4 regions of the Paenibacillus sp. 01L418 genome follow, and region 2 is predicted to be linked to each of the others. Evidence: riboswitches for the same ligand, from Rfam matches in the RefSeq annotation. Region 2 holds a riboswitch; each other region holds the start of a gene.
The links. A riboswitch is a leader RNA that binds a small molecule or an ion and turns the genes downstream of it on or off. The one in region 2 is predicted to bind cyclic di-GMP.
Positions count from the first base shown of each region.

Region 1: another riboswitch for cyclic di-GMP. It lies ahead of AC1DSE_RS03160 (SpaA isopeptide-forming pilin-related protein); the one in region 2 lies ahead of AC1DSE_RS27605 (methyl-accepting chemotaxis protein).
Region 3: another riboswitch for cyclic di-GMP. It lies ahead of AC1DSE_RS21830 (EAL domain-containing protein); the one in region 2 lies ahead of AC1DSE_RS27605 (methyl-accepting chemotaxis protein).
Region 4: another riboswitch for cyclic di-GMP. It lies ahead of AC1DSE_RS22865 (transglutaminase-like domain-containing protein); the one in region 2 lies ahead of AC1DSE_RS27605 (methyl-accepting chemotaxis protein).

Region 1 is NZ_JBFTSN010000012.1:2,556-8,119, forward strand. It holds gene AC1DSE_RS03150 (sensor histidine kinase) at 1-461, shown strand, start outside; gene AC1DSE_RS03155 (response regulator) at 469-1,197, shown strand; gene AC1DSE_RS03160 (SpaA isopeptide-forming pilin-related protein) at 1,363-2,952, opposite strand; cyclic di-GMP riboswitch class II at 2,984-3,067, opposite strand; gene AC1DSE_RS03165 (hypothetical protein) at 3,313-3,774, shown strand; gene AC1DSE_RS03170 (ATP-dependent helicase ComFA) at 3,969-5,564, shown strand, end outside.
Region 2 is NZ_JBFTSN010000361.1:126-3,649, reverse strand. It holds gene AC1DSE_RS27610 (DUF1836 domain-containing protein) at 77-847, shown strand; cyclic di-GMP riboswitch class I at 920-1,004, shown strand; gene AC1DSE_RS27605 (methyl-accepting chemotaxis protein) at 1,090-2,847, shown strand; partial or broken gene AC1DSE_RS27600 (ATP-binding protein) at 3,011-3,524, shown strand, end outside.
Region 3 is NZ_JBFTSN010000218.1:2,103-7,666, forward strand. It holds partial or broken gene AC1DSE_RS21830 (EAL domain-containing protein) at 1-728, opposite strand, end outside; cyclic di-GMP riboswitch class I at 813-898, opposite strand; gene AC1DSE_RS21835 (metallophosphoesterase) at 1,015-3,600, opposite strand; gene AC1DSE_RS21840 (methyltransferase domain-containing protein) at 3,606-4,871, opposite strand; gene AC1DSE_RS21845 (nucleotidyltransferase domain-containing protein) at 4,912-5,564, opposite strand, start outside.
Region 4 is NZ_JBFTSN010000238.1:4,148-9,711, forward strand. It holds gene folP (dihydropteroate synthase) at 1-51, shown strand, start outside; gene folB (dihydroneopterin aldolase) at 113-499, shown strand; gene folK (2-amino-4-hydroxy-6-hydroxymethyldihydropteridine diphosphokinase) at 474-1,031, shown strand; gene AC1DSE_RS22845 (helix-turn-helix domain-containing protein) at 983-1,195, shown strand; partial or broken gene AC1DSE_RS22850 (tRNA-dihydrouridine synthase) at 1,254-1,536, shown strand; gene greA (transcription elongation factor GreA) at 1,956-2,432, shown strand; gene lysS (lysine--tRNA ligase) at 2,601-4,121, shown strand; cyclic di-GMP riboswitch class I at 4,288-4,366, shown strand; cyclic di-GMP riboswitch class I at 4,416-4,494, shown strand; gene AC1DSE_RS22865 (transglutaminase-like domain-containing protein) at 4,507-5,316, shown strand.

The DNA of each region.
Region 1 (5,564 bases), on a different contig from region 2:
GCAAAATTATATTTAATTTGCGCCCGATGGCGTTGGATGATTTGGGACTTGTGCCGACTCTTCGTAAATTCACACAGGATTTTGAAGAGAAAACAAAAATACATACCATATTCGAGCTTATAGGTAAAGAAACTCGGATGCCCTCTGCAATGGAAGCGGCGATATACCGCTTAGTTCAGGAAGCTTTTACCAATGCATTAAAACATGCGAGCGCTTCACATGTAATGCTCGAGATTAACTATCAGCCACAGCATATTTCACTCGTAATTCAAGACAACGGCGTTGGATTTAACAGCGATTTAATCGAGCAGGATGCTACTCGAAACGCACATTTTGGATTGGTAGGGATGAGAGAACGCATTGAGCTAATAGAGGGAAGGATGGATATAGACTCAAATCCCGGTAGAGGGACGAAAATTATAATAGATATACCTACTACTGCCGAATCTAGAAAGGAGTAAGATGATGATGATCCAAAGAGCTGCAAGCAATGTGAATACAATCAAAATTTTACTTGCGGATGACCACCAGCTGTTTCGTGAAGGACTTAAGCGGATTCTAAATATGGAAGACGATCTTGAAGTTATCGGCGAATGTGGTGACGGCATTCAAGTTTTGGAGTTTTGCAATCATACCATTCCTGAGATTGTCCTGATGGATATTAATATGCCTATAGAGAACGGTGTCGTGACGACTGAACGATTAAAAAGTATGTTTCCTGATGTTAAGGTTATCATTTTATCTATCCACGACGATGAGAGCTATGTATTCGAAACCCTTCGTAAAGGGGCTACGGGTTACCTTCTGAAGGATATGGAGGCAGAATCGCTAATTAACGCCATTCGTTCCGTTGTCCAAGGTCATGCCTATATCCATCCTAAAGTGACAGGTAAGCTTATTAACCAGCTTCGCCGTATGACGTATTTGGATGAGATGGGAATTGTCTCAGGTGCTGCAGCTGCTCAGGAACCGGGAGTTAAGTTCGTTGCTGGCGATGAAAGCCCATTAACACGCCGTGAGGCAGAGGTGTTAAGGCTTATGGCAGAGGGCAAGAGCAATAAGCTTATTGGAGAGTTTTTATTCATTAGCGAAAAGACGGTTAAAAACCATGTGAGCAGCATTTTGCAAAAGATGGAAGTTGATGACCGTACGCAAGCTGTTATCCAATCGATCAAATATGGATGGGTTACCCTGTAGTAGCCTTTTTGATCATTACTTACATATCGAGCAAACCCCCGTATCGGTTGATACGGGGGTTTTTGTTTGCATAAAAGGTTGCCTTGCGATGGTTGTGTAAAAGAAAAACACTCCTAAGCTGTATAAAACCAGCCTAAGAGTGCGTGGTGAAACATATAATCTTAACTATTTTCTTTGTTTTTGTCTGCGAAGAGAAATGAATCCCGCTGAAAGGGCAAATGCCCCGATGAGATAATAAGGAACCGGACTGCTTTCGCCTGTTTTTGGCAGAGTAGCAAGCGGGACTTGATCTTCATCTACAGCAACAACAGGATCGATTGGCGGCTCGCCTTCTCCACCTTCAGTAACTCCTCCAACAGGTGGATCTTCATCATCAATTTCAACAATAGGTGTTGCTTCAGGTGATGATGTAGGTGTTGTCGTTACTGTAGTTGTTGCAGTAGGCGTGTTGTTAGGCGTGATCACAGGTGTGGAAGGTGGTGTATTGTTAGGTGTACTCTCAGGTGTAGGAGTTGGTGTAGCTGTAGGCGTGCTCTCAGGTGTAGGAGTTGGTGTAGCTGTAGGTGTGCTCTCAGGTGTAGGAGTTGGTGTAGCTGTAGGCGTGCTCTCAGGTGTAGGAGTTGGTGTAGCTGTAGGCGTGCTCTCAGGTGTAGAAGTTGGAGTAGCAGTAGGTGTCGATGACGGTGTTGGAGTAGGCGTAGAGCAGGTTTCGCCTTCATTCACAAGCGAAAGCTCTTTCTCCTTGCCCCAATGGATCTTCAGCGTATTAGGTACAGCTTGTGGATCAGTTGGGTTGACGAGCTCCGTATTCGTTGAAAAGCTTACGGAACCTTTTCCAGGTATTACGCCGTTTCCTGTTTGAGTGGAATTCGGAATTTCCCATGAATAAGAAACCTCGATGTCACTCTCGTTGCTTACTTTCCATGTTCTTGTTTTATTTGGATCGGCGGAGCAGGCTGTTTCAAGTTTGAGCTTAGCCGTATTGATAACTGCTTTTTGCACAGAGTTATCTGTGGTTACTACGATCTGCTGGGTAGCCACTAAATCGGTGGTAAAGCCATCTAAGGTTAATTCTTTTAGTGTATAGGTACCGATAGGCAATTCGTTGAATTGCAAAATACCGTCACTATTGGTAACACCGCTTTTGACTAATTTACCGTCTTTCCAAAGCTCGAAGGTAATGCCTGCATGTGGAGCGCCCTCGACATCATTTAAATGTTTATTGATGATGATACTACCCGTACAGCTGTTCGAAAGCTTTAGATTCCATGCTAAAATTTTGTCACCATGAGCGCCGGGACCTAATGTCTTAATTAAATCTCCGCTATAGATATCTAATTGATAAGGCAAGCATCTTGGAATGTTAATCGTAACGGAGTAAGTACCTGCTTTTGGATATATAATAGACTGTCCCTCAAAAAATGTTTGCTTGTTGTATGGAATGGTTGTATCGCCGGGTCCAGGTGCCCAGTCAGCAGGGCCTTCATAGCCGGAGAAGCTGACTCTAACACAATCTTTTAACGTCTGGAACGTAGCGGTAGCTGTTCCGTTATTATTGACTACGATATTGGAATGCGTGGCAATGACATCCTTGCGATCCGATGAGTACTGTGGACAGCTATTCTCATCTACGAGTGCTGCAGCATTCGTACCTTGATTGCTATCACCTTCGGCCATGGCAATGGAACTAAGCGACAACGAAAAAATTAATAACAGAGCCAGGGCTAAACTGATTTTTTTCCTAAAATAACGCATCTTTCACTCTCCTCTTAGATACGTAGTGGGGTTCCAAGAGGGCCGGTTACACTACTAGCTCCATATAATCCAAGTGTCCAATTGTAGATTATACTTCATCGCTTCCCTAGTTATTTTGATTGTGAAAATCCACTCTCCCTTTCTATATGCGTGCACCGGTTAGATATGCATGCTTTCATATTAAAATGATAACATGTATTGGAAATTGCTCAAGGGTGTTTCTTTGTCAGAAAATGACTAATAATCATCATAAAGCAGAATATATTTTTGGCATAACACACATTTTGTCACCTTGTCCCTTGATTGCGGAACCAGTGGGCTCTTCATGGCATATAGTGTCACAAAGAGGAGGTGGCCGCCATGTTTGAACTTCTACTTCTTGTTATTGGCTGTTATGCTTTGGCTGCATTGTCGGTGCATCTGGCGTATCGAATTTGGCGAGGGCGCCAGCAATCCAGCAAGCATTATGTGCTCGTAGCTGACGTTCAGCAAAACAATATGGAATGGTATGTACGTTCGCTGTTTTCTTTCTCTCGGCGAATGGGGAAAAATGTTCGTTTGACGATCGTAGATCAAGGGGTTACAGAGGAGACACTGGCTATTGTTGAACGATTAGCTAGAAGGGGCGATGAGGTCAGGATTCACTCTAATGGATCTAATCCGTTGTCTGGAAGCGAAGACGGTAAGCGCTCTCAAACAGAGGGTGTGGATGGAACTCAGCTGCTGTGGCTGCTTCAAGCAGAAGGAGTTGTGTCGCTTTCTGATCATGCGGTGCTAATTGATTTGCAAAATCCGACAGATTTGTCGAAAATGCCATTTTAGTATATACTCTACGGTAATGAAATAGTCGGAGTGAAGCACACTCAATAACGCAAATGCGTTGTTGGGTGTGCTTTTTTTTGTTTACCGTGCTTGCCAACATCATTCTCCTTTTGTCTGGGAAGGGAGAGGCTATAGTTAACTTAACAGATGAATAATGAAATCAGTTCTATAAAGTGTCGAGGGAGCGAATAGAGATGAAGGCACAATTGTATGTTGTGAAAGTGAATGGATGCTGGCAGGCTCGACTTACCATCAAGGCAATGGTGGATAAATACTTCTGGATGCATGGAGCGTTTGGTGAAGCGGGATTCTTGAACAACGAGATCGCAGAGGAGGGATGGCTGCTAAAAGAAGAACTGCCGCTCGGGGATGCGTGCGTTGCAGTGGAGCTTTGGGATGCGGCTATAAAACGTGGCAGTGTCGGCAGAAACGGTGCGAGTAAAAGCTTAAATGAAGGAGGACGAAATACTGATTATGAGGCGATTGAGTTATTGGCCGCATGTGCGGAGGAAGCAAAAGCTGATGGGGCGAGTGGAGATGCAGCAGCTGGCGGGTTGAATAGTAGTAATCAGAAATCTAGCGAGCTGGAGAGAAATTATCGGAAATACAGTGGTGGAGTAGAGCAAGCAGTTCATAATGGCAAGATTAGTTTGGGGAGTCGTTGGCGCTTTTTGGGTAGTCGAGGGAAGCGGAAAGGAGCGTTGGCGATAGAGAGGCTTTTTGGTTTAGTGGAGAGGTGGGAGAAGGTAAGGGGCGCTGTGGTTGGGGAAATCGGAGGAGAAGCGATTGCGAATAATGGTGAAAAGCGTAGCAGCGCTAAGGGTTTGGGTGGCGAGGAGGCGGGAGTTTATAGCGCTGAAGAGCTGGGAGAGTTTGCGGCAGGAGCGAAGCTTGCCGCGGGTATGCTGCAGGGACGTGCGCTTTTGCGAAGCGAGGCGCACGCCCTGTTGTCTAGCGCAAGCTGTCCCGGTGCCGCGTCAAGCTGGAGAGAATTGCTCCAGCTTGCTTCGCTGCTCGGGCAGGTGCGCCTGAGCGGATCAATAGCCGCCGTGGGTGGCGGGCGATTGGACGCTTTGGGGCGCCGCAGGCGGGAGCGCAGCTGTTTGCGCTGTGGGAGCGGCGAGGCGCAAATGCACCGCACGGCATGTGCAGCGTGCGGGCGGCACTGCGCCTATTGCATGGCGTGCATTGGGATGGGGCGAAGCCGGGAATGTGAGCTGCTTATTACGGGGCAGCGCGCGGGGTTGAATTGGGCAGAGACGACGGTTCGCGGCTCTGGTAAGGGGTTGAGGCCGCTGACGTATGAACAGCGGCTTGATAAATGGGGGCTTAGCCCTGCGCAGACAGCTGCAGCAGCCAAGGCGCTGCAGTTTGTGGAAGAGCCGCCGATAGACGCGGCATTGTCAAAGCTGGACAAGCAGCGCCAGATGAGAGAGTTTCTTCTTTGGGCTGTAACAGGAGCGGGCAAAACGGAGATGATTTTTCCGCTTGTGGAGTCTGTCCTGCTGCGCGGCGGGAAGGCGCTTATTGCCACACCGCGCCGTGATGTGGTGATCGAGCTTGACCCGCGTATTCGGAGAGCTTTTCCTAAGGCTTCAGTCGTAACATTATACGGTGGTAGTGAGCAGCGCTGGGAAAGCGGAGATATTACACTTGCGACAACGCATCAGCTGATGCGGTTTTATCAAGGCTTTGATCTCGTTGTAGTTGATGAACTGGATGCGTTTCCTTTTGCGGGCGATCCACTGCTGCATTTTGCAGCAGACAAAAGCTGTGCGCCAGGTGCTGCT
Region 2 (3,524 bases):
CATTCTCCGGCATATGATGAGTTCATATGAACTTGTAATATAGGAATGCAAGACGAATGCGCGAGGAGGAAGCGATATGGAGTCCTTTACGCTTACTCGAAAAGAGATGGCTTGCTTGCTGCTGGCTCTGGACGGAAAGTATAATTTGAAGCCACTGCAAGTGCTGCAAGCCGCATGGACCAAAACGCATCAATGTGACTTGGAGAAAGGCACGGGACTGCCTGCATTTATGTCTACGCTGCTGCCTCCAATTATTGAAAAGCTCATTAAAGGAAATGAGATTAAAGGCTTTTCACTACATGAAATTGCTGCGTTGGGCCAACTAATCGAATATTCGAATCTGTCGATTACCTCCATGCAAAACTGGGTAAAGCGAGATTTCAAACCTTATTTCGATTGTCCGAAAGCTGGGAAAAAATATTCTCTGAACCAAGCTGCGTTATTATTCATTATTGATGATTTAAAGTCAAATCTTGATTTTGAATCAATACGCAAGCTTTTTGAGATCGTATTCAAGAAACCAGAGGATGAAGCAGACGATTTAGTTGGGCCTATTGAATTATATGCATCTTATACCAGTATGTTTGAGGAGCTAGATGCGAATAACGATCAACTGCTCGACATTTCCGGTCATTTGAAGGAAAATCCGCATCAAGATTTATTGACAGAGCATGTCATTCGCTCTTCAGCGAATCAATTTGCAAGCAGATTGCCGAATTTAACGGAAAAACAATGGGAAGCGGTGCGAAATATTTTGCTCGTTGCGGTTATTTCCATCCAAACCTCCTATTTTCATTCGTTAGCAAGGCGTTATTGCAATGCAACCTTATTTTTAGCCACAGAATAAATATGGTTCAAGGGATGACAAATTCACTAAATAGTCCTATACTGGTTTAAGTTGTAAACTACAAAATAGACAAACTGAAAAAGGCAAACTTGTTGAAAGACAAGGACGCAAAGTTATGGGCCTAAGGTGTACGCACTATGGCTGCCAGACCGCCGGAAGGATAATAAGCTAACTGAGCTGTCCGCCTCCTGTGGCTGGATAGCTTTTTTTGTTTTCAGGAGACAGAGGAGAGAGCAAGCAGGATGGTTTTTAAGGATAGGATAGAGAGAGCAAAAATACTGTTTAAGAAATTGAGTTTGAAGAAAATAACGAGCAAATTATTGCTTGTTACCGCAATCATCACACTTTTTAATGTAGGCTCGGGCGTTTTGATTTATTTTCAAAATCATTCAGTAGCAACCTCAGTCGAAGGCTCAGAGGAATTGCAGCGTGCTGAACGCAATTATCAAGGTATATCGAATAGGCTGCTGAAAGTGATGCTTCTAATGGTAGATGCCATTGAAAATGGCAAAAGCGATGCAACGCTGATCATGAAGGATTTGGAAACGATGCCTGCCAACATCGATGAATTAGAGAAACAGCTTATCGATATGGATAAGAAATATCCGCCTGCAACGGAAGATGGTCCTTATTATGCGAATCAGGTTAATGTTCTTAAGCTTGCATTAGATAACTTGAAAGTGACGAATACAGATGTGAGTGGATTATCATCAGATGAGAAATCGCTCCGCATAAGCAATCTAATAAGCGTATATACCGTCATTCTAAGTTATTCCAACGATACAATGCACGAGCGTTTGACCGCAGACGCTAACGCGACGCAGAAGCTTCTCGATAAAGACATATCCAGTGCGAACCTTATTGTGCTTATAAATGTCATTTTGCTAGCTATTCTTCCTGCTATTATGATTTTTGTCATCTCACAATCGATTAGAACAGGACTTGTAGGCATTACAAAAAGAATTAAGCAGTATGGCAATAATGATTTTACAAGTCAAGAAAAACTCGTTCGCTCTGACGAATTTGGCGATCTTGACCACGCTTTGGCTAATATGGGCGATCAGCTGCGAGAAACGATTAAAGCTACGCTTGAAGTGAGCGAATCTGTGCTCCACATTTCGAATAATATGGATAATATGATTGGTATTAATCGAAAAGCATCAGAGGATGTAAATGGCCAAGTGGAGCTGGGCAGAAAAGTGTTGCTGTCGCAGTATGACGATGCTTCATCCATTTCGGCAGTTACGGAAGAAATCTCAGCAAGCTCTCAGCAAATTGCTGCGTCGAGTGAATACATAAACAATGATATGCAAAATATGAAGCAATCATCTCATAACGGCACGCAGCAGATGGCTGGCGTGGTCTCGATGGTAAATGAAACAGTAGACCAGTTCTCAAAGCTAACTGAAGCTTTCGAAACGATGAATGAACGATATAACAATGTAGCTAAGTTTTTGAACGGCATTCAGGATTTGAACACACAGACGAATTTGTTGTCACTGAACGCATCCATTGAATCGGCAAGAGCGGGTGAGCATGGCAGAGGGTTCGCAGTTGTCGCTGATGAGATCCGCAAGCTGTCCAGTCAGACCGATATGATCTCGAAGCAGATCACGAAGGAGCTGACACTCATACAAAGCGATGTGGCAGCAAGCAGCCGCACGATCGGCAGCTTCGCGAATGTTATTAACACGACTCGTCAAGCATCCGAAACCGCAAGCAGCACATTCCAAGCATTGGAATCACAAAGCAGCATGCTGTCAGATCAAGTGAGCGAGATTTCTACGGCAATTAGTGAAATTACAACAGGCATGTCTCATATCGTGTCTGCAGTAGACAAGCTATTGACGACGTCTTCAGAAGTGAATGGGAAAATGGAACATATGAGCGAGCTTTCAGTTAAGCAAAATGATATATCCGATGATTTGCGCACGCTTGCGGAGAAGCTTTCACTTTCCTCGCAGGATTTGAAGGAGAAAGCATCTGTTTTCAAAGTGTAAGCAACAATAAATGATAATCGAGTGAGGCAGGCAGCATCCATAGGATTTGGGTGCTGCCTGCCTCTTTGTGCAAATAAAGAAGGATAAGCGAGTATAATGCCGAATCAATGAATGGAATAGACCAATAAAAAACAGATCCACTATGGGAGACAGGATGAGCGAAATGAACTTTCAAGTTAATTTACAAGGGATGATCGAGCTTCTCTCAAAGCATTTATATTCTAGCCCAGGCGTGTTCATTAGGGAATTGCTGCAAAATGGCGTTGATGCGATTACAGCACGCAAACGGCTTGGACATCGTTTTGATGCACGCGTAACAGTTGAAATTTACGGTTCTCGAACGATTGCCGTTCACGATAATGGGATAGGCTTGTCCGAATCCGAAATCCAGCTTTTCTTGGCTCAAATCGGAAGTACCTCCAAGCGTGACGAAATGGATTCAGCAGATGACTATATTGGACAATTTGGCGTGGGTTTGCTGTCCTGCTTCGTAGTGAGCGGCGAAATCGTTGTTATTACCCGCTCCGCTCTAGAAGGCGATACTTTAGAATGGCGCGGGCGGCCAGACGGCACGTACTCGATCCGCAAGCTTGAGAAGGATGCTCCAATCGGCACCACCGTGTTTTTGACATGCAAGGAGGGTTACGAGGACTATTATGAGTGGGATCGTGTGATGG
Region 3 (5,564 bases), on a different contig from region 2:
ATAAGCTTTTTATTAATAATGATTGGAATATTGGTCACATTAAATTCGACCGTTTGCCCTGTTCTCGTAATGCCTGTCGTATCATAGTTTTGAGGATTCAGCGTCTTGACCGTTTGCTCAAAATATTGAATCGTTTTATCCAGCGCTGCGGCATCTACAAATTTATGAAAACTATCATTAATAATTTCCTCTTTCGTATATCCAAAAAGTTGCTCAAGCACTGAATTGCATGACAAAAAACGCCCTTGTGCGTCTAAAGAAAAGACAGCATCAGGATTGTTTTCAAATATCGATTTATAAAGCTGCTCTTCTAGTGTGAGGCGATGCTGTATTTTTTTATTTTCCGTAACATCCTGAATCATGCCTATCGTCAACAATATCTCGTTTTCGGCATTCCGTATGAACGTAATGTTTTCCACCACATGTCTAACTTCACCGCCCTGACGAACGATTCTGTACTCGGAAACGCTTTCCTTTTTTGATTCAATTGCAAGGTGGAACTGCTCATTAACGCGCTCACGATCTTCGGGATGCACGAACTCAAAAAATTGTTCAATCGTCATCGAGAAATCAGATTTCATACCATATATTTCGAACATTTGATTCGACCAGGATGCTTCTCTGCGAATATGGTCAAACTCCCAGTAGCCTAAATTAGCTAACTTTTGAACAATATTAAAACTACCAACATTAACATTGCCATTAAAACGTTTAATCATTTGTTTCATTGCTAAATATCCCCTCTTATTCATAACGTAGGCGGTAACCTGAAGTTTTTAAGGAGAGGATATAGGTATGTTATCACTCATCCTTTTGGCAACCCAGCCACCTTTGGAAATTTCCTTTAGGCCTGTTGGCTTTGCGTCATTGTCTTTCGACAACTTTGCTTTTTACTAGGACTTTTTACATATACCAGTATTCCATATTATTCCGATATATACCATAACCAATTTCATAATAGGTCGAATGATGTAGAAAAACCTCCCATTTTGGGAGGTTTGGTATATTGATGATTTACAATCTAGGATCTATTTCCTTCTCTTTGGCAACCTCAAACAAAAGATTCGCAACAGCCGCTTGATATCCATCGTTTTCTGGAGCAATTTCAGCAAAAGGAATCGCCAGCATATGCTGTCCTAGCCGGTACTCGTTAAATGATGTACGAAGCTTTTGCGTAATATTTTTTTGCTTGATGAGCTTATTGTACTTGTGCGGAAATCTATAATCATAACCGTAAATAATAGACATGTATTCCTTATTGCGCACTTTCATATAGGGAACCGTGTACGGCTGAGGCATCTCCGGCTTAATCACGACACCTTCCATATGATTGTCTACCGTAAGCGTGTAGAAATATTTTTCTGCAAGCTCATAGCTCTCCGCATCAGACAGAACAAGCGTGATGAATGGATCGTCAGAGAGGAAACGATACATCTCCGAGGTTTTCCACGCTGGCAGCTGCTCGCTTCCGTCTACGTATACGATTTTGAGCAGCGAAAATGGCTTGTATTCAAGCTCCCCAGCCTCGGCATACAGCTCCAGCTGCCTCTTATACGTTTCATATGCTTTGATATGCTCATCAATTGGCCTGTTTTTCTCAAGAATAGAATGAACATGTTTAAAGTTTTGGTAGACGGCTAGGCCATATTTCTCATTAATAGCCCCTTTGCTAAGGTGAAACTGATCCTTTTCAAAACCACTTTCCTTGAAATCATGCGCAAGCTTTCCGAACGCTTCCTCGAATCCATTCGCCTTCAGGAATGCAAGCTCTGTCTCAAGCCCCTTCTCAATTGGCTTAAACTGCTTTTCGATGAGACCTTCTCCCAGCGCCTCCCATGGCAAAAGCTCGCCATCCAGCAGAAGCATCGATATATCGTTTTCCTTCATGTAGCTTCCGAATCTTTGCAGCAGTCGCTCATAAACAGCGGTTAGGTCAACCTTATTTATTTTGTACCCATTGCGGCTCACTGCAAAACATTGCTCGATATCTGCATGCAAATAAACATTGCAGCGTGATCCCATATATTTGGGCTGCAGCACGACCTCTTTAACACCGCGCTCCATAAAATAGTTCAGCCCTTTCCTCAGCGATTCCAGCTCACCCGCCGCTTCATCCTTATCTGCAGGAGACATGGTTCCTGAAATAAAGTTAATTTTATTGCGCGAGCAATACTGCAATCTGCGGGCTTCATCATCATCCAGCTCCTGCAGCGATACTTTGCGTTCCTCTTTGAAGAGAGCAGGAAGCTCGCCTTCCATGCCGGCTATTGCCGATTTCTGTGATTTGAAAGTCGGCTTCACCGACAGAGAAACCGAGGTTAGCAGATTGCCGTGAACTGCGCCTGAATCCAAATGGATTTTATTTCTGATCCGAAATGTTTGTTTAGCAGCCACATGTCCAAAAACATGATACGGCTGGTTTCCTGCTGCATCCCGCTTCAGAAACGCAAGCTGTGCTTCAATCGGCGCCGATCGGTCGAGTCTAAAATTGCGCTGATGACGGATCGAATTCACATCCAGCTTGCCAATATATTTGTTCTCGCATGGCGCGTGAGTCACATAATAGGATGGTCCTGATTTTCCTACCATTCTGTAGAAAGGCTTCGACAGCGATACGAGATGATTAAACTTCTGAAGCAGCTCAGCATCGCCTCTCAGCACCTCAGTCGAATCGAAGTAGGCATGCAGCAGCTCCTCTTCCACACCTTTGATTTCACCACGCATATATTTATGGACGAAGTTTTCATGATTGCCAAGCACAAACAAAAACTTATCCTGATTCGTATATAGGAAATCAATGATTTCCTTAGTGCGGCTTCCCTTATCGATCCAATCTCCAACGAGCAATACTTTTGTACCGCTGACCTTTCCTGTCTCAACCAATACATTGCCCTCTAGTTGAAACCCATGGCTAACGAGCAAAGCCTTCAGCTCATCCACACATTCGTGAACGTCACCGACGATAATCGTCTTCTGGTCCAGCGGTAAAAAAACGTCCAAATACTCAGCAGCATCCTCGATTATAATCTTATAATCCGGATTCGCAACCTTATCCATAGGGGAATAAAAATCTTTAGCCCGCACCTTATGAACTTTGCTATATTTCTCCCTCGAGAGCGAACCAAGCACGTCCTTGCGCAAACGATTAATGTGGCTCGTTATCAGTTTCTTCGAACGCTCCGATGAATAATAATCATCCCGCTTCTTGTAATCAAACAGCACGACTTCAAGGTTGTAGTTATTTTCCTTTGCAACCTCCCTCACTCTCGCCCGGAAATCCTCCGACAAACCTGTTGTATCCACGACAACAAATTCCGCATTGATGGGGAAAGTAGTGACCAGCCGCAGCTTCTCGAACAAAAGGCGGAAAGCCTGATCGCTCGCTTCAAGCATGATTTGATCATATTTATCATAATCAGAGCCTAGAAGCTCTTGTCTAATGCTATCGGATGAAATATATTGCACGTTCGCATTCATGCCCTTGCTGTCATCCCTAAATCGCAGCTGCGGCATCAGCACTTCATTTGCAAAGGTTGTTTTCCCGCATTCCGTCGTGCCAATCAGCATAAAAATCGTATGGACTCTCGTTCTCATTTCCATTGACGCTACTCTCTCCTCTTCCGCAAAATCGCACCCTGCGTCGTTTGTATACCGTTCACTCCATCGCCGATTGCGACATATTGGCTTTCCACGGATTGATCTTTAATCGTTTCGAGCAGCCACTCTTGAAATTCCGCTCGCCCAAGCTCCCATTTATGGTCATCATGCCGGAAGTCTTCCAGCTCATAATAAGCATTAAACTCTGCATTAGGTGTTGTCAGCACAAAATAATCAAAATCAACATGTTCGCATATTTGCCGTATCAGAACAGCTGCCTCATTTAGACTCATATGCTCAATAACCTCGGTCAAAATGACATCCACCTGCTCGCCGTTATAAGCCTCTAGAAAATGTTCAATGGAAGGAAAGGTAGCGATGTTGTCCAGTTCCTTTGCTTTCGCCTTCCGCTCTACCACCTCTAGCAGCGGCTCATGGATATCAACCGCGTAGTAGCTGTCTTCAATTTTGGATGCAAATGGAATCGCATAGAAGCCTTCTCCGCAGCCAACATCGAGAATGGCCTTATTGAACGGAAGCACACTTCCGATATAGCTTCTCCGCTGCTGAGCCGTCCCGCCGAAGGCCAATTGAACCGCATAACGATCTGTTTTCTCCAGCTCTTCTTTATATTTCTTGAACCGGTCTCTTGAAGCTAGAAAATTGCGGGCAAACAAGCTTCGTATATAAAAGGGCGCGTCGATAATTTGGATACTCTTCACATATTTAATCAACACATCATCAGAAATATCGATGTATTCGTCGCTGAACATCGAAAGGAAGAGACAAAGCACACTAACGACATGCATAAGCTCATATAACGATTTATGTGTCTTAATGGTAAGCGAATAGCTCTTATGCGCCAGATGTACTGCTTCAAATGTATAGTCGGTAAGATGCTTCTCAAAAAAATGAATATAACGCAAGAGCTCAATATGAATCATATTGATATGGAAGGTATGCTCGTATTGCTCCGTGTCACTCGAATGCTGCGCTTTAAGCGGCGCTGCAAAAAATTCATTAATCGCTCCCAGTACAAAGAGCGGCGTATTATATCGCGATACATTGAGGTACTCAAATTGGTCCTGCCTATGCTGCTTGTATGAAACCTCATTGTCGGCATCCTTAAAATAAACGTTGAAGGTTGCTTCATCGGTATACCAGCCGTAGGCCATTCCTTTGCGAACGGCGCGCAGCAGCATGCCTGACCCCGGGTTTTTTCTAATGACGAACGAAAAGCTTGGGTTCGTCGATTTCACTTGCACGATAGCCATCCTTAACTTCCCCTTACTTATCAATTAAAAGCAACACTATTTAATCCCAAACCTCTTGTAATGCTCTGCGGAACAAGTCATCAAGCTGATTGTCCTGCGCAGTTCCCCCTTGACCCATTTCGAGTGCGATTTGTTCAAAATGAACCATTCGCTCCTCCAAATAGGAGTTAATAACTTGCAGCCTAGGCTCATAATCGAGCTCGTCGCCCGCTTTTTTCCTGCGCAGCAATTGTTCAACCGTAGCCCTCAGCTCGCTCTGCTCAGGAATAAGCGCCTCTACTAAACGATCAAATTCGTTTGGAGGCATCGAGTTGTACTTCGCAATCCAGCCGCAAGCAAGAATCGGCCTTAACACATAAAAATACTTTTTTATTTTCACTTGCTCGCCTTGCAGATACTCTCGGTAGTTCCCTTTAGCCATATGGAGATAATGGTACATGCACGACTTCGGCGAGAAAGATAACGGAGAGACACTTTGGATTTGTTTGGCTACTGAGTATTTCGTAAAGTATGGAATCGGTGATTGCAGCCATTCGAGCAGAGGCGGATTCGACTTGCGAAACAGATTAAGCGCTTTGCGCAAATCCCAGCCGTTAATATCGAGAAGATCACTTATAGGCCGTTCGATTACATCTCTTTTGTCAAATATCGATAAATACCATTCCACCGGCCTGACGTAAATAAATCGCACGT
Region 4 (5,564 bases), on a different contig from region 2:
GCAATTAAGCGTACTGCACTTATGACGGACGCCATTTTATATCGACATTAATTGTGTTGTTGAATGCCGTTTCTTATTTTAAATAAGGTACATCGTTAGGAGAGTGACTATAATGGATAAAATGATGATCAAAGGGATGAGGTTTTACGGCTACCACGGCGTATTTCCTGAAGAAAACAAGCTAGGCCAGAAATATCATGTGGATGTTGAGCTCAATATGGATTTGGAGCAAGCGGCGTTAACCGATGATTTGAACAGTACGGTGAATTATGCAGAAATCCACGCTCTCACGAAAACGATTGTAGAGGGCCCTCCGTTTAAGCTTATCGAAGCTTTAACAGGTCACATTGCATCGCAAGTACTGGAAGTTTATACTATGGTAAATGAAGTGACGGTTCGAGTAACGAAGCCTAACCCGCCGTTTGATATCCATTTTGACGGAGTAACGGTAGAACTGCGAAGAAAGCGGGACAATGATGGACGAACAATTCCCGCTTGATGGCGCACAGGCAGAGGCATATATTGCTTTAGGATCTAACATGGGAAACCGTGAGCAACTGCTGCTGGAAGCGATTAGCCTCATCGATGCGCACCCGAACATCGTGGTAAGCAAAGTGTCGGGTATGTATGAGACTGATCCGGTAGGCTACACAGAGCAACCGCCCTTTATCAATATGGCATTAGCTGTACGAACGACACTATCTCCATTAATGCTTTTGCGTCAGCTTTTGGAGTACGAGCAGCAGCTCGGTAGAGTTCGACAAATTCGTTGGGGACCGAGAACCATTGACCTTGATCTGCTCCTATACGATAATGTCAGAATGGATCAAGAGGAATTAACTTTGCCGCATCCGCGTATGATGGAGCGGTCGTTCGTTCTCGTTCCGCTGCATGATGTTTTGGATCAAACACATCGGCTGCAGTCCGAGGTAAGCGCAGTATCTGAAGCAGCGCTTCTGGATGGAAAGGAAGGCATTACGTTATGGAAAACAATCAATTGGCGCAGCGCGTCAGAGCCTTTCGAAAGCTGAAGGGCTATACTCAGCAGGAGCTGGCCAAGGAGCTTGGCGTATCGGTGGCCGTTCTTGGCTCATTGGAGCGAGGAACAAGAAAGACGGATACGAAGTTATTAAATCATATCGCTAAGACGCTCGGAATCAGCTATGAGGAATTAATGTCTGATAACCGTGAATAGTGCTGTCTGGTACACAAGACATGAACCATAAGCAATTAGAAGAGGAGGAAGGAGTGACATGCTGAAAATCGGTGGCATCGAAATGAAGAACAGAGTGGTGCTAGCGCCGATGGCAAGCGTGTGCTATTCTGCCTTTGATTAATTGCCAAGGAGTTTGGAACGGGTCTTGTATGTGCGGAGATGGTAAGCGACAAGGCCATTTTGCATGGTAGTATACGGGTAAGGCTAATTGGGACATTATAAAGGATGTCAAAGTAGCGGTATCGATTCCCGTAATTGGGAATGGCGACGTTTTCTCACCAGAGGATGCAAAAAGGCTGCTCGAACATACCGGCTGTGATCCGATGGTAGCGATTTTGGAAAACTACGTCCACTCGCTTGGAGAGGACGAAGAATTCCAAGCTGTCAGTGCTGTTTCAGCAATGAAGCGGGTTCTGCAGAAGTAGACGCTTACTAAAATACAAATAGATCGGTTATGCGATTTACCCCGTAACGGGAGCGAGCCGACACCATTCGACAAAAGCCGCTATCATGCGGCTTCTGCTCTACATTTCAGAAATGAAACGGTTTCAATGGGTCGTCTGGCTTTGATTGACATTCAGGGTAACTTTGCAATATAATCGTGCAATATAATCTAACGAAGACATCAAGAGCGCTTCAAACAACAGTTGGTATGAGGAATAAGAAGCGTAATATATTAGGTAACAGTGAATTCATACAAGGTATGAAAAATTAGTCACATGACAGGAGAATCGGAAAGATGAACGATAAGCAAATCATTCTGACTCAAGAAGGGCTGCGAAAGCTCGAAGATGAATTAGAGAACCTAAAGTCGGTCAAGCGTCGTGAAGTAGCTGAACGTATTAAAGTAGCAATTGGCTATGGTGATATAAGCGAAAACTCGGAATATGAAGATGCGAAGAATGAGCAAGCATTTATCGAAGGCCGCGTTCTTACCCTTGAGAAAATGTTGCGCAATGCGCGTATTATAAATAATGACGATATTGATATTGATACCGTGAGCATCGGTTCGATCGTAACGGTTGAGGATATGGAGTATGGCGACACAATGGATTATTCCATTGTTGGTACAGCGGAAGCCGATCCTTTGCAAAACAAGATTTCAAATGAAAGCCCGGTTGGTAAAGCGATTTTAGGCAAGAAAAAAGGCACCGTTGTCGAAGTTAGCGTACCAGTCGGCATTATTCAATACAAAATTCTCGATATCAAAAAATAATGTTTGCTATGAGCGGTTCAAAAAGCTTCCTTGTAGGAAGCTTTTTGAACGTTTAAAATATAAGAACGTATATTACAGGTCTATACATTGCTTATATTTTATTGCGAAACGAGATTTTGCTGCATGAATCCGGTGACAGCTGCTTGCTTTTGCCGAATGATCAAGGAGATGAAAGAAGTGGAACAAGAAAACAATGAACAGCAGGAGCTAAGTGAGCTCTTGCAAATTCGCAGAAACAAATTGGACGAGCTTAGAGGGTTAGGTGTGGATCCATTCGGCCGAAAGTTCGAACGCACTCATAACGCCAAAGATATTGTACAAGCCTATGAAGGGCTCAGCAAAGAAGAAATAGAAGAAAAAGCGGTTGAAGTGCGTATTGCTGGCCGTATTATGCAGAAACGCGGCATGGGCAAAGCGGGTTTTGCTACGATTCAAGATTTGAGCGGCAAGGTTCAAATTTATGTTCGTAAAGATTCCGTTGAAGAGCATAAGTTTGCAGCTTTTGACTTGCTGGATATCGGTGACATCATTGGCGTAGTAGGCGTTGTATTCAAAACGAATACAGGCGAAGTCTCTGTCAAAGCGCGTGATATTGAAGTTTTGACAAAGTCGCTTCTTCCATTGCCTGATAAATATCATGGCTTGAAAGACGTAGAGCTTCGTTATCGTCAGCGTTATGTTGACCTTATCGTGAATCCCGACGTCCAACAAACCTTTATTACTCGTTCCAAAATCATTCAATCCATGCGTCGCTACCTAGATTCCCGCGGGTATTTAGAAGTAGAAACACCAACGCTGCATTCCATTGCAGGCGGTGCTGCAGCACGCCCTTTCGAAACGCATCATAATGCGCTGGACATGCAGCTCTACATGCGTATTGCAATCGAGCTTCATTTGAAGCGACTGATTGTAGGCGGATTGGAGAAAGTATATGAGATCGGCCGTGTATACCGGAATGAGGGGATTTCGACTCGCCACAATCCAGAGTTTACAATGATTGAGCTTTACGAGGCTTATGCGGATTACAAGGATATTATGGCATTGACAGAGAATGTCATCGCACATATTGCGCAAGAGGTTCTTGGAACAACGAAAATCACTTATCAAGGCCAAGAAATTGATTTGACACCTCAGTGGCGCCGTGTCAGCATGGTTGAGCTTGTCAAAGAAACGACTGGCGTAGATTTCGGCGTGGAAATGAGCGACGAGGAAGCCCATCGTTTGGCGAAAGAACACAAAGTTGCCGTTGATCCGCATATGACGTTTGGTCATATTCTCAACGCTTTCTTTGAACAGTTCGGTGAGCACACGCTTATTCAGCCAACCTTTGTTACAGGACATCCGGTTGCTATTTCGCCGCTTGCTAAGAAGAGCGAAGCAGATCCACGCTTCACCGATCGTTTTGAGCTATTCATCGTAGCACGTGAGCATGCTAATGCATTTACGGAGCTTAACGATCCGATTGATCAGCGTGAGCGTTTCGAGTCGCAGCTTGTTGAGCGTGAGCATGGAAATGACGAGGCGCATGAGATGGATGAAGACTTTATCCGCGCTCTGGAATACGGCATGCCGCCAACAGGCGGACTAGGAATCGGTATCGACCGATTGATCATGCTTCTAACAGATGCTCCATCTATTCGTGATGTACTGTTGTTCCCTCATATGAGAGATCAGCGTTCTGCTGAATAAGAAAGAAACAAGGAACCGTTTGGCTTTTAGCAGCCAACGGTTCTTTTTTTCTAATATCGAGAATTTGCAACAACAATCCTTAAAAACATTCAAATTATGATTGATATTGTAGTACAATCTATTGATTTGCTAGATTCATATGGTAGAATAGAACTAATAAAGCGCTACACGATAACGGCAAACCTATCGAAAGGTAGGGACGCAAAGCTAAAGGGCCTTCCGTATGATGGCAGCCAGCTACCGAATGAACAGGCTTTTTTTGTTTTTATAGGGAAATTCATCACATAGCGCTTCACACGATAATGGCAAACCTATCGAAAGGTAGGGACGCAAAGCTAAAGGGCCTTCCGTAAGATGGCAGCCAGCTACCGAAGGGAGTATATTCATGCGTAAATTTATGTTAGTCATCGCAGCTTTTGTTCTTTTTGCATCCATCCATGTAACGGTCGTTCAGGCAAATGAAGCGGACTCTTCTGATTGGCTCAATACGGGGAATTTAGATAAAGGTGTTGTCTCCGTACAATATGCAGTGAACACTAAAGTGAAAACGAAGCTTATGATCGCAAAAGGCGCATCAAACTATACATATAATCTAACCGGCGGAAAAACAGCTGAGAAGTTTCCATTGCAGCTTGGCAATGGCGAATATACGATATCTGTTCTAGAGAATACAACAGGCAACAAATACAAACTGGCGAAGAAAGAAACGGTGACGCTTGATTTGAAAGACAACAAGGTTTTGTACTTGAATTCCATCCAGAACATTGACTGGTCGAATGCGAGCAGCGCCATCGTCAAGGCAAAAGAATTAGCGAGCAATAAAAAAACGGATATGGAGAAAGTAAAGGCAATCTACGAGTATATTATTACGAATGTAAGTTATGATAATCAATTAGCTGCTAATCTGTCAGTTGATTACCTCCCCAATATTGATCGCACATTTAAATCGAGAAAGGATATCTGCTACGGATACGCTTCATTGTTTGCGGCAATGCTGCGGAGCGTGGATATCCCTACGAAGCTCTTGATGGGACAATCTACTTATGTGGATGTTTATCATGCTTGGAACGAAGTGTACTTGGATGGGAAATGGGTTACGATTGATACGACAGTTGATGCGGGTCTAAAGAAGGGCAAGAAAAAGTATGAGCTTATCAAGGATGCAGCTCAATATACAGTTACAAAAACATATTAGAAGTTATACGAGCTTGCGGAAATCGCAGAGCTCGTTTTTTTATGTCTTTCTTCAATATAGGTGAGGAGGAAGCGAAGCAACGATTGCGCAATTAGAAGGCAAATAGGAGTGTTGAAAACTTTTTCGTAAATAATAAAAAAAACACTTGCAATGCTATATACGCCTATGATATATTATCTAGGTCGCCAACGAGATACACGGTCGACGAGAGAGAAAAGATTGCTCTTTGAAAACTGAACAACGAGTAA